One region of the Nitratireductor basaltis genome, then DNA from elsewhere that is predicted to be linked to it. Evidence: riboswitches for the same ligand, from Rfam matches in the RefSeq annotation. Region 1 holds a riboswitch; the other holds the start of a gene.
What was found. A riboswitch is a leader RNA that binds a small molecule or an ion and turns the genes downstream of it on or off. The one in region 1 is predicted to bind thiamine pyrophosphate.

Region 1 (6,798 bases):
ATCCGCAGCACTCTCGATCATGGTCGCGCCAACCATGAAGCGCCCGTCGCCGCGCGGCACGATGTATAGGGGAAAGCGCGGATGGATGAGGCGAACCGGGCGGGTAAGCTCCAACTCGTGCGTGGCCAGAAGCAGCATCTCGCCCCGCACGCCGCGCAAGCCCGTTTGGCGGCTGGCCAAGCCGGTGCAGTCGATCTCGAAATCGAAGTGTCCCGCCACCTCAACCTGACCGAAATTGATGGCCACACCGAAAGACTTCAGCTGCGAAACCAGTCCTTCAAGCGCCTTGCGCGGATCAAGATGGGCTTCGTCCGCGTAGTGGAGGCCGCGACGGAACCGGTCTCCCAAAGCAGGCTCCAGCCGCGCGATGCCGTCCGCATCCAGCCACTGATGGTGTCTGCCGGTGCGTCGAGCAAAGCGCTCCAGTTCGCCCGCATCACGCGGCTGCGCGACCACCAGTGTGCCGCAACGCTTCACCTGACCGGGCAGTGCTGCATCCCACCAATCAGCCGCGCGGACCCCGAGCCGAGCCACGATCTCCGGCGCGCTCTCGCTCTCGCACCAGGGTGCCAGCATGCCGCCTGCCTTCCAGGATGCGGCCTGAGTGAGGTCGGCAGCCTGTTCGACCACAGTGACCTCTGCGCCCCGGTGCGTCAGCTCCCAGGCGGTCGCAAGGCCGGCAACACCGGCCCCGCGTACCAGAACACGCATGGCGCCTATTCCTTCATCGCGCCGGCTGTTTCGAGCGGCATGTAGAGATCGCCGCCCTTGCGGAACTTCTCCGCCATCTTTTCCATGCCTTCCTTCTGCGCTTCGGCACGAATGTCGTGCGAGATGCGCATGGAGCAGAATTTCGGCCCGCACATGGAGCAGAAATGCGCCACCTTGTGCGCTTCCTTGGGAAGCGTCTCGTCGTGGAAGTTCCGCGCCGTCTCCGGATCAAGCGAGAGGTTGAACTGATCCTCCCAGCGGAACTCGAAGCGCGCGCGCGACAACGCGTCATCACGGATTTTCGCCGCCGGATGACCCTTCGCAAGGTCTGCGGCATGGGCCGCGATCTTGTAGGTGATGACACCCGTCTTCACGTCATCGCGGTCCGGAAGACCCAGATGCTCCTTCGGCGTCACATAGCAAAGCATGGCTGTGCCGAACCAGCCGATCATGGCTGCACCAATGCCGCTCGTGATGTGATCGTAGCCAGGCGCGATATCGGTCGTGAGCGGTCCAAGCGTATAAAAGGGCGCCTCGCCGCAGACGTCGAGCTGCTTGTCCATGTTCTCCTTGATCTTGTGCATCGGCACATGGCCGGGGCCCTCGATCATCACCTGGCAATCTTTCGCCCACGCGATCCTGGTCAGCTCACCCAGCGTTTCGAGCTCGGCAAACTGCGCGGCGTCATTGGCGTCGGCGATGGAGCCGGGGCGCAATCCGTCGCCGAGCGAGAACGAAACGTCATAGGCGCGGCAGATGCCGCAGATTTCCTCGAAATGCTCGTAGAGGAAGCTTTCCTTGTGATGGTGCAGGCACCACTTGGCCATGATCGAGCCGCCGCGCGAGACGATGCCGGTCACACGGTCGACGGTCAGCGGAATATAGTGAAGCCGCACCCCTGCATGGATGGTGAAATAATCGACGCCCTGTTCGGCCTGCTCGATCAGCGTGTCGCGATAGACTTCCCATGTCAGGTCTTCGGCAATGCCACCAACCTTCTCCAGTGCCTGGTAAAGCGGCACCGTGCCGATCGGTACTGGCGAATTGCGGATGATCCACTCGCGGATATTGTGGATGTTGCGGCCCGTCGAAAGGTCCATCACCGTGTCGGCACCCCAGCGGGTGGCCCAGACCATCTTCTCCACTTCCTCAGCCATGGAGGAGGTGACAGCCGAATTGCCGATATTGGCGTTGATCTTCACGAGGAAGTTCCGCCCGATGATCATCGGCTCGGCTTCCGGGTGGTTGATGTTGGAGGGGATGATCGCGCGGCCCTCTGCCACTTCCTGCCGCACGAATTCCGGTGTCACGTGATCGGGAATATGCGCGCCGAAGCTTTCGCCGTCACGCTGTAGGGCTGCTTTGGCTTCTTCGCGGCCCAGATTCTCGCGGATCGCGATGAATTCCATCTCCGGCGTGATGATCCCGGCGCGCGCATAGGCAAGTTGCGTGACGGCCTTGCCGTCCTTTGCCTTCAGCGGCTGGTGACGGATGGGAAATTCCGGCGTCAGTCGCTCGCCCGAGACGAAACCATTGTCCTCCGGCTTCACGTGGCGGCCCTCATAGGCTTCCACGTCACCGCGCGCCTCGATCCATTTCTGGCGCAGGCGCGGCAGGCCCTTGTCGATGGAGATTTCCGCTGTCGGATCGGTATAGGGGCCGGAAGCGTCATAGACCGTCACGGGCGGCTCGCCCGCACTTGGATGAACGGCGATCTCGCGCATCGGCACGCGGATATCCGGGTGTTGCTTGCCCGGTTTGTAGACCTTGGTGGAGGCGGGAAGTGGTCCGGTGGTGACCGTGGGGGACACACTTTTCTGGTGGATGGTCATGCGTTGAGGCTCCTTCGCGCTCGCGATGAAGACCCAGTACTGCTTGGAATGATGAGGATTGGCCGCGTCGGTTCTGCCGCATTGGCAGCATCGGCAATCTGCACCGTCCCTACGCCAGTATGAACTGGATCAGGTTCGACGGGTCACTGTGCGCATTGGGCTTCAAGCCCCGCCAACAGTATCTCAGCCCCTTGCCGGGGCACCCCTGGTGGAATGGCGCGATGGTGAACATTCGAACGAGAGATTGTCAAGCCGTTCTGCGGCTGGAAATCGAGGGGACGGCCTGCCGATTTCGTCTTCATCCAGGTGGATAATAGCTTTAAGGGAACCTGCGTGGTACCGTTTTCCAAATACCTGCCGAGGGGGCACCTATGTCGGTTTTGCATCGCAACAACGTGGCTGTCCGCGGTTCTGGCGAGAAGGCGATGATGTTCGCCCACGGCTTCGGCTGCGACCAGAACATGTGGCGGCTGGTCTATCCAGCATTCGAGGACGAGTACAGGATCGTCCTGTTCGACCATGTCGGCGCCGGGAAGTCGGATCTCTCCGCCTATGACCACGACAAATACGCTGATCTGCAAGGCTATGCCGACGATGTCGTCGAGATCCTCCGAGAGCTGGAACTGAATGACGTCATCTTCGTTGGCCATTCGGTAAGCGCCATGATTGGCGCTCTCGCCTCCATAAAGGCGCCCGCACTGTTTGAGAGCATAGTCATGGTAGGGCCTTCGCCTCGCTACATCGACGAAGGGGACTACAAGGGCGGCTTCTCGCAGTCTCAGATCGAAGAGCTTCTCGATTTCCTCGACGACAACCATATGGGCTGGTCGGCAGCGATGGGACCGACGATCATGGGTAATCCGGATCGGCCTGAACTCTCCGAGGAACTCGTGAACAGCTTCTGCAGGACCGATCCCGATATTGCACGTCATTTCGCCCGCGTCACCTTCACCTCCGACAACAGGGATGACCTTTCGCGCGTGAATACCCGGACGCTGGTCCTTCAATGCGAGGAAGACGTGATCGCCGCTCCGCATGTGGGTCAATATGTGCACGAGAAGCTTCCAAACAGCGAGTTTGCGCTGCTCGAGGCGACAGGTCACTGCCCGCATCTGAGCGCACCCGATGAGGTCATCAGTGCAATGAGGAATTTCCTTTGAGCGCAACCGGGCAATTGGCGGACGGCTTGACTGAAGATCTTGAGGATCTCTACGAGCGTGCCCCCTGCGGTTATGTTTCGCTGGACCGTCACGCTCGCGTGGTGAAGGTCAACACCACCATCTGCACCTGGCTGGACAGGTCGGCAAAGGAGATCCTGGGGCGACCCTTCCATGAAATGCTGAGCGTGCCGAGTCGCATGTTCTTCGAGACGCATTTCGCCCCTCTGCTGCGCATGCAGGGCTTTTTCCACGAGGTTGCCGTCGATCTGGTGGCGAACAACGACGAACGCCTGCCCGTGCTTGCCAATGCGATGGAGCGACGGGATGCGCAGGGCAATCTGCTTTTCACGCGCATTACAGTCTTCAAGGCCGCCGAGAGGCGTCGCTACGAGCGGGAAATGGTGGAGGCACGGCGTGCCGCCGAGAAGGCCCATGCAGCGCTGGGAAAGCTGAACAATGAGCTGGAACGGCGCGTTGAGGAAACCGTCGCCGAACGGCTGAAGCTGGAACGGGCGCTCCAGAGTGAGCGAAAGCAGGGAGACCTGCGCGAGCAGTTCATAGCCGTGCTAGGGCATGACCTTAAAAACCCGCTTGCGGCCATCGATTCGGGCCTGCGGGTATTGTCTCGCGAGCAGCTGAGCGATCGCGGAGAGCAGGTGCTGAGCCTGGTGGGCAAGAGCACGAACCGCATGGTCGAGCTGATCGACGACGTTCTGGACTTCGCGCGCGGTCGCCTGGGCGAGGGCATTCCCGTGGACCGGAGTCCGCCAGGGCCGCTGACACCGGTTCTGCAGCAGGTCATCGAAGAGATCGCATCGAGCAATCCCGATCGGGAGATAGTTGTAAAGCTTGAACTGAGCAGCGACGTGGAGTGTGATCGCCATCGCCTGGCACAGATGGTTTCAAATCTGCTGGGCAATGCTGTCATTCACGGCGATCCCGAACGTCCTGTCAGGCTGGAGGCGCGCGAGGAGAACGGTCGGTTGGTGCTCAGCGTCATCAATCACGGCAAACCCATTCCGGCGGAGGTGCGCAAAAGGCTGTTCCATCCCTTCTCGCGTGGAGAGCCGGGGGGAACCCACAAGGGTCTCGGCCTTGGCCTGTACATCGCACGCGAGATCGCGGTTGCGCATGGCGGCACCTTGCGTGTCAAAAGCGACGAAATGGAAACCCGCTTCACGCTGCGCATGCCGCTGCGTGCACCGACGCCTCGTGCGCCCTCGAAGTAGCACCGAGAACTACTGCATCGGGCATCCCTCGGAACTCAGCGCTCCTTTCGGATATCCTCACGCGTGTCTTCGACGAAATCTTCAGACACGGCTGTCGCAGCATTGCCGAAAGCATTGCGCACATAAGTCGCCACGGCCGCAACCTCTTCGTCATTCAGCTTCCACTCGAATGCGGGCATGACGTGGCGCGTGGGGTAGCGTTCGGTCTGCGCCGCTCGTGCACCTTCGAGTATGATGCGTACCAGAGACGTGGCGTTTGAGGACTGTGCGAGCGAGGATTTCGCAAGCGCCGCAAACTGGCCGGGGATGCCCATGCCATCAGGGGCATGGCAGGCAGAGCATTGTGCCTCGTAGATGGTGCGGCCGAGCAGCATCTCCGGTTCATCCTCATCCAGAGGTTCGTGCTCTTCCGTGTCCTGCGCGGGGATCGAGCGGATATATTCGACGATGGCCTGCACATCCTCGTCGGTCATGTGGCTCGTCGAAATCTCGATCACTTCGGCCATGGGACCGAAGGCCGCGGTCCGATCATTGCGTCCGTGCTTGAGGAACTCGAAGAGCTGCTGGTCGCTCCAGTCGCCGATGCCGTCGTCAGCGGAGCTGGTCAGGGAAGGGGCCCACCAACCCTCTGCATAGCCACCGGTAAACGCATCGTCGCCCTCCTTCACCGCACCGATGATGTTCTTCGGCGAATGACACATGGCGCAGTGGCCTAATCCATCCACAAGATATTTCCCGCGATTCCAGGCTTCGGATCGCTCCGGATCCGGTTCGAATTCCCTGTCCTCGAAGTTGAGCATGTTCCATCCGCGCAGGGCAAAGCGCATGCTCAAGGGCCAGGGAAAATCGGGCTCGCGAACCTGCTGGCGCACCGGTTCCAACGAGTTCAGATAGGCAAAGATCGCATTGCTGTCGTCGCGCGTAACGACCGTGTAATGCGTGTATGGAAAGGCCGGATAAAGCCGCTCTCCATTGGGTCGGATGCCCTCGTTCATCGCGCGATAGAAATCTTCAGCGGTCCAGGCACCGATCCCCGTTTCCTCGTCCGGCGTGATGTTGGCCGTGTAGATCGTGCCGAACGGCGTCGGCAACGCGTAATCGCCTGCCATCGGCTTGCTCTCGTCGACCGTGTGGCAGGCAGCGCAATCACCGGCACGTGTCAGATACTGTCCGCGCTGACGCATGGTCCAGTCATTGGCATCGACGGCCATGGCGGCGGTGGAAGCCATGAGGCCAACGAGCGTTGTTCCTGCAAAGATGACGCTGCTTGATCTAACCATCATGCCTGCACCAGCGGTCCGGGATTGCTCAGATACTGCTCACGAATGGCCTGCACCGAATGGTAGGCCAGCGCTGCTACTGTGCCTGTCGGATTGTAGCCGGGGTTCTGCGGGAAATTGCCCGCACCCATCAGGAACAGGTTGGGCAGGTCCCAACTCTGATTGTAGCGGTTGGTGACGCTGTCGGCCGGGCTCGCGCCCATGATATGCCCTCCGGTATTGTGCGTGGTCTGATAGGGCACGATGGAATAGGGGCCCTCCCGGCGGCTGACCTTGTAGCTCTTCGGGTTCATCACCTTGGCGATGTCCACCAACCTGTCGGTGAGGAAGTTCGACATGTTGTAGTCGTTTTCGGTGAAGTCGAAGGTCATGCGCAGAAGCGGTCGGCCATAGGCGTCGCGATAGGTCGGATCGAGATCGAGATAATTCTGCCGGTAGCTCATCTGGGCGCCATGCGCGCCGATGCTGATCGAGTGTTGGTAGTTCTCGCGGACGGCCTTCTTGTATCGAGCACCCCATGAGGGTGTGTCTTCTGGTGTCGGCTGGTGCTCGATGGGTCGTCCGTTGGTCTGCCACTGAGCAAGAT
Region 2 (6,798 bases), on a different contig from region 1:
CCCGCCGCGATCTTGAGAAGCGTGGACTTGCCCGACCCGTTGCGCCCGACCAGCGCGATACGCTCACCCGGCCCGACCATGAGGCTGGCCCCGTCCAGGAGGGGCGTGCCGCCGAAGGTCAGCTTGATGTCTTCGAGCTTGAGAAGCGGTGGTGCCATCAGGCAGTTTCCTCGTCATTGAGATGAGCGACCAACATCGCGCGGCCTTTTTCCAGCCGAATCGCAAGCCTGTCGGCCACATAATTTGAAAGCGTGAGCGAAGAGCCGAATTCGACCTCTACATGATCAAGCGGCCAGCGAGCGCCCTCGACAGTTAGGCCGCTCAGCGGCTCGAACAGGAGGATGCTGAAGATCGTGCCGGGCGCATAGTCGAATTCGTGCTGAACGCCCGCCGCCAGATGTCGCCCTTCCTGATTGCCGCTCGTCACCAGCGTTGGCACCCCCATCTCGCAAAGGCGCACGACCTGCGTCAGATGCAGATGGGCATGATCGGCGCGCTCACCGCCAAACGCGCCCGCAAGAACAAGCGCGGTAGCGCCTTCTTCGAGCGCATGGTCAATGGCAAGCTCGCCGTCAGTCTTGTCCTTCTCCGGTGGGAACTCGCGGGTCGGCACATACGCGAATGCATTCCGCATCGCAGCGTCTACGCTGTCGAAGTCGCCAACCCAAAGCTCCGGCGTCACGCCAAGCAGCGAAGCATGTCGCATGCCGGAATCCGCCGCGATGATGCGACTGCCTTCAAGCATGGCTGAGAGGCGGCGGGTGGGGGCAAGCTCACCGCCGAGAAGAATGACAAAACGGCTCATGGCCCGACGACTTACAGCATTGGCGCGCAAGACGAAACGTCCTTCGCAATGCCCACCCGGTACCGAATGATGACCGGGCTTGCGCCCTCTGCCCCACCGCCCTATCTTCGCGCCGATCTAACGGGGTGCCAGGCAGGTCTGCCTGAGCTGAGAGGCCAAGCCAACCCGCAGAACCTGATCCGGATCATGCCGGCGGAGGGATTAGACTGTTCAAGCAGCACCCTTCGATACACGAGTGAGAGGTGCTCATGCGCATTACCCCCTATGCCGTATCACTTGCTGCAGCCCTGCTGGCCACCACGGCTGGCGCGCAGGAGAAGCTGACGGTCTACACATATGAAAGCTTCACTGCCGAGTGGGGCCCGGGACCGCAGATCGAGAAGAACTTCGAAGCCGATTGCGGTTGCGATGTTGAATTCGTCTCCGTCGCTGATGGCGTGGCACTGCTCAACCGCCTCAAGCTGGAGGGCAAGGATACCGAAGCCGACATCGTGCTGGGGCTGGATACGAACCTGACCGAGGAAGCCCGCAAGACCGGCCTCTTTGCCCCCCACGAGACGGATCTCGCCAATATCGACATCCCCGGCGACTTCTCTGACGATATTTTCGTGCCATTCGATTACGGCTATTTCGCATTCGTCTATGATACGCAGGCGGTCTCCACACTGCCGAAGAGCATGAAGGCGCTGGTCGATGCGCCTGCCGACATGGTGAAGATCGCCATTCAGGACCCGCGCACCTCCACGCCTGGGCTGGGTCTGCTCCTTTGGGTGAAGGCTATCTATGGTGACGAGGCGCCGCAGGCTTGGGAGAAGCTGCAGGACAAGATCCTGACTGTCACCCCCGGCTGGAGCGAGGCCTATGGCCTGTTTTCCAGCGGCGAAGTGGCCATGGTCCTGTCCTACACGACCTCACCGGCCTATCACATGATCGCCGAGGACACCGAGCGTTATCAGGCAGCGCCCTTCGCTGAAGGCCACTACATGCAGATCGAGGTCGCGGGCAAGACCGTGAAGGGTGCAGACAATCCGCTTGCAGCCCGGTTCATGAGCTTCATGACCGGACCGGGCTTCCAGGATACCATTCCGGAAAGCAACTGGATGTTCCCCGCTGGCAAGACCTCCAAGCCGCTCAACCCGGCATTCCACGAACTCGTAGAGCCGTCCGAAACACTGCTTTTCTCGCCCGCAGAGGTCGCCGAGAACCGCAAGGCATGGGTGGATGAGTGGCTGTCGGTCATGAGCAAGTGATCGCCCCTGTAGGGCGAGGAAGAATCTGGGCCGGCATGGCGGCCTTGAGCTTTCTCGCCCTTCTCATCGGCGGTGCATTTGCAGGTCTTGTTGCAGAAGCTTCCGGCTCCCTGGGTGCCGCAGTCGCGGCATTCGATGGCTATCTCCTGCGTGTCATGCGCTTCACGCTGCTGCAGGCATCACTTTCGACGCTCCTCTCTGTCCTACCCGCAATCCTCATCGCCCGCGCGCTTGCACGGCATCCGCAATTTCCAGGGCGAGGCCTGATCCTCAGCCTGTTTGCGGTTCCGCTGGCGCTGCCCGCCATTGTCGCGGCCCTTGGGGTGCTGGCTCTCTACGGTCGTGCGGGATATTTGGCACCATACCTGTCGATCCTGGGCAACAGTCATTGGGAAGGCATATACGGCCTGTCCGGCATCCTGGTGGCTCATGTCTTCTTCAACCTGCCGCTGGCGGCACGGCTTTTGCTGGCATCGCTCGAATCGGTTCCGGGAAACCACTGGCGCCTTGGCGCGCAGCTCGGAATGGGACCGTTGGCCTCTTTCCGGTTCATCGAATGGCCGGTGCTGCGCGGTTCACTGCCGCAAGTGGCTGCACTCGTCTTCATGCTGTGCGTAACCTCCTTCACCATCGTTCTCACGCTTGGTGGCGGCCCCCGGGCCACAACGCTGGAGGTCGCGATCTATCAGGCATTGCGATTCGATTTCGATCTGGCTCGTGCGCTCGCGCTGACAGTGGCACAGGTCGCGCTCACACTGCTCATCGTGTTGATCCTCGCCCGCCTTGGCGCAACCATTACCGCAGATGCCAATCTGCCGACCGCGCCACGACGGATTGTTTTTGCCGGCAAGGTTGAAACCACGCTGAACAGCCTTCTCATCCTGCTCGCCCTCTTATTCGTGGCCGGGCCGATGGCAGCAACGTTCATGGCCGGAATTGACGCTGATCTTGCGCGTCTCGCCCAAGACAAGGCGGTCATTCATGCGACAGTGACCAGCCTCGTTCTCGCGACGCTTTCGGCTCTGCTTTCCGTCGTCATTTCCACCGCACTGATAATGGCGCGTCGGCAGCTGGAACTGGAGCGCCGCACCGAAGGACGCGGAATCCTTGAACATTTGAGCGATGCGGGTGCGAGCTTCGTTCTGATCATTCCCCCCGTCGTGATCGGAGCGGGCTGGTTCATTCTTCTGCGCCATTTTGGAAGCGTCTTCAGCTTTGCCCCCCTCATGGTCGTGACAGTGAACGCAGCCATGGCAATGCCATTTGCCATGCGCGTCCTTCGCCCGGCTCATGATGCCGCAAGCGCCCGCCATGAGAAATTATGTGCCAGTCTCGGGATTCGGGGCATCAACCGACTGCGGCTGGTGGAATGGCCGGTGCTTCGACGCCCGATGGCCGTGGCATTCGCATTCGCAATGGCCCTTTCGCTCGGCGATCTTGGCGTGATCGCCTTGTTCGGAAGCGACGCGGTTCAGACCTTGCCTTATCTCCTCTTGCAACGAATGGGCAGCTACCGAACCGATGATGCGGCGGGACTTGCCCTTTTTCTCGGTCTGCTGTGCTTGTTGCTTATGCTCGTTGCAAGCCGCCTCTCAAGGGAAAGACATCCATGACTGCCCCTGCCACGATCGAACTCCGTGATATCCGCTTTTCCTATCCCGGCGGAGCCGACATGGTCTTCGATCTCAAGATTCGTGCTGGTGAGAAAGTGGCCGTCATGGGCCCCAGCGGTTCGGGCAAGTCCACATTGCTCAACCTGATTGCCGGCTTCGAGCGCCCGCAAGAGGGAAGCATTCTGATTGACGGACAGGATGTGACGACACTTCCCCCCGACAAGCGCCCGGTCTCGATGGTATTCCAGGAGAACAATCTGTTTTCGCATCTGAGTGTGAGGCAGAATGTAGGCCTTGGCCGGTCTCCGTCACTGCGATTGAACGATTGTGACAGGCAAGCGGTGGAATCAGCCCTGATGCGTACCGGCCTTGGCGACAAGGCGGACCGCCTGCCTGCCGCCCTGTCCGGCGGAGAACGCCAGCGCGTGGCCCTCGCACGCGTCCTCGTGCGCAATCGCGCGGTGCTCTTGCTTGACGAGCCGCTTGCCTCCCTCGGTCCGGCCTTGCGCGAAGAGATGCTGGCGCTCATCGCTGATCTGCATCTGGAGGGCAAGATGACGATCGTGATGGCCACGCATGCACCTGAAGATGCCGGCAGGTTGACCGATCGCCTGGTACATGTGGCCGAAGGCCGCATCGCCGGCATTGGTGCAACCAAGGATTACCTCGGCGGGCAGGCTCCTGAGGGTTTCCGCGACTATCTGGGAAAAAATCGCGCTTGAGCGGCGTTGGAAAGCCGTTATTTCACCACTATGTTTACGCAAAGCCGGGATGAATGGCAGGACCTGCTTCTTGTCTTGTGGTCTTAGCTGTGGCTAGTTCCACCGCGAGACTGGCTCATGGAAATCGGAAGGATTAGCGCCCTGTCGCATTGCAGTGTCCGATCTCTGAGAATTTCGCGCGAGGTGAGGTTCGGCCGCCTGAGAGCAGGCTCCGCACTTCTCCTCGTGACGCTGCTTGCCGGCTGCCAGACACTGGACCTGAACGAAAAGAACTTCGTCCCCTCGTCAAACCCGGTCACGGTGGACACGGTTACTCGCGGGGACCGCCTGGCTGGCCTGGCGAAACGCCAGCACCCCAAGATTCTCAAAACCTATGGTGGCGAATATTCCGATCCGAAGCTGGAGCGCATGCTCGCCCGCGTTGTCGGAAAGCTGACACTGGATCCTGACAATCCGGAGCAAAGCTACCGCATCACCATCCTCGATTCGCCCAATATCAACGCCTTCGCACTGCCCGGCGGCTATCTCTACGTCACGCGCGGGCTCTTGGCCCTTGCGAACGATTCGGCCGAAATTGCAGCCGTACTTGCTCATGAGATGGCGCATGTGACGGCGAATCACGGCCTTGAGCGTCAGCGTCGCGAGGCCGAAGCCAATCTGGCAACCCGCGTGGTCGACGAGGTTCTGGGTAGCAATGGCACTGCACGTGCGGCTGCCGTTCGCGGAAAACTGCGATTGGCGCAATTCTCGCGCAATCAGGAACTGGAAGCGGATTCGGTCGGCATCAGGTCGATCGGCCGCGCAGGTTACGACCCCTATGCGGCAGCGCGCTTTTTGCGCTCCATGGATCAGTACCAATCCTTCCACAATGTCAGCGGCAGCTCGGATGCCAGCCTGGACTTCCTTGCAAGCCACCCCAATGCCCCACGGCGGATCGAACTTGCCCAACGCCATGCGCGCAATTTTGGCCCTCCGGGTAGCGGCCTGAAGGAGCGCGAGCAATATCTCGCAGGCATCGATGGTATCCTGTTCGGTGACAAGCCCTCGCAGGGCTATGTACGCGAACGCTCCTTCCTGCACCCCGGACTGGGCGTCGCTTTCACCGTTCCGAATGGCTTCGTTCTGGATAATTCAAGCGGCGAAGTCGTTGCCGCAGGGCCTGGCAATCTTGCATTCCGTTTTGATGGAACGACGGTCGATACCGGCACTCAGCTCACAGACTATCTCGGCAGTGGCTGGTTGGATGGGCTTGATCCCTCATCGGTCCGCGTCACGACCATCAACGGCCTGCCGGCTGCCCGTGGGCGCGCATATTCCTCCGATTGGCAATTTGACGTAACTGTCGTGCGTGTTGGCGAGCAGGTATATCGCTTGTTGACCGGAGCACCCAGAGACAGCAGTCAACTGGACGCGGTGGCAAACGAGATCACCAGCAGCTTCCGCATGATGAGTCAGTCGGAAGTGGCCGATCTGAAGCCGTTGCGCGTTCGCGTGGTAAATGTCGGACCGGGTGACACGGTAGCGACGCTGGCCTCCCAAATGGTGGGCGTGGAACGCAAGCTTGAGCTGTTCCGCCTGATAAATACCCTCGGCCCCGGCGCGACGCTGACCGCAGGGGAAAAGGCGAAGATCATTACCGATCGCTGATCAGTTTATGCCGGCGCGCGCAACTCAGGATGTTTGCGGCTCAAGCATTCCTGCAGCTTTTCAAGGGCGCGGCTTTCGATCTGACGAACCCGCTCCTTGGAAATACCGAGACTCTCGCCAAGAGCTTCAAGCGTTGCGCCATCTTCCGACAGGCGACGCTCTCGCACGATTTTCAACTCGCGCACATTGAGCGTTTCAAGCGCCTGCTCCAACCATGCGGTCCGGCGCTCTCCATCAATGGATTCGCCCGCAACATCATCGGGCAGCGGGTCATCGCTGACCAGCAGATCGAGCCGTTCGGAGGATTGCTCGCCATCGCTTTTCAGCGGTGCATTGAGCGATGTGTCCGAACCGGACAGACGCGCATCCATCAGCGCGACATCCTTCTCCGGTACTTTCAGCGCGTGCGCCACTTCACGGTAGAGGTCGCCGGATGGCATGGCTTCCCCGCCGGCGCGCTGCATCTTTGCGCGCAGCCGGCGAAGATTGAAGAAGAGCGCCTTCTGTGCGGAGCTTGTGCCGCCGCGCACGATAGACCAGTTGCGCAGTACGTAGTCCTGCATCGAAGCCCTGATCCACCATGTCGCATATGTCGAGAAGCGGACTTCGCGCGAAGGGTCGAAGCGTGCCGCTGCTTCCAGCAGACCCACATATCCCTCCTGGATGAGATCGCCTGCCGGTAGACCGAAGGAACGGAATTTGGACGCCATCGCAATGACAAGACGCATATGAGCCAGGGTGATACGGTGAAGCGCTTCCTG

Region 2: linked by a shared signal. The riboswitch ahead of thiB (thiamine ABC transporter substrate binding subunit) and the one ahead of thiC (phosphomethylpyrimidine synthase ThiC) in region 1 are both predicted to bind thiamine pyrophosphate.

The regions. Positions count from the first base shown of each region.
Region 1 covers NZ_JMQM01000001.1:2,331,011-2,337,808, reverse strand. Annotated here, with positions in the region: gene thiO (glycine oxidase ThiO) at 1-711, opposite strand, end outside; gene thiC (phosphomethylpyrimidine synthase ThiC) at 717-2,543, opposite strand; TPP riboswitch at 2,632-2,760, opposite strand; gene EL18_RS11245 (alpha/beta fold hydrolase) at 2,915-3,703, shown strand; gene EL18_RS11240 (PAS domain-containing sensor histidine kinase) at 3,730-4,932, shown strand; gene EL18_RS11235 (c-type cytochrome) at 4,968-6,215, opposite strand; gene EL18_RS11230 (GMC family oxidoreductase) at 6,212-6,798, opposite strand, start outside.
Region 2 covers NZ_JMQM01000002.1:493,301-500,098, reverse strand. Annotated here, with positions in the region: gene EL18_RS14785 (ABC-F family ATP-binding cassette domain-containing protein) at 1-158, opposite strand, end outside; gene EL18_RS14780 (thiamine diphosphokinase) at 158-805, opposite strand; TPP riboswitch at 917-1,023, shown strand; gene thiB (thiamine ABC transporter substrate binding subunit) at 1,054-2,055, shown strand; gene thiP (thiamine/thiamine pyrophosphate ABC transporter permease) at 2,091-3,668, shown strand; gene thiQ (thiamine ABC transporter ATP-binding protein) at 3,665-4,390, shown strand; gene EL18_RS14760 (M48 family metalloprotease) at 4,508-6,037, shown strand; gene EL18_RS14755 (RNA polymerase factor sigma-32) at 6,043-6,798, opposite strand, start outside.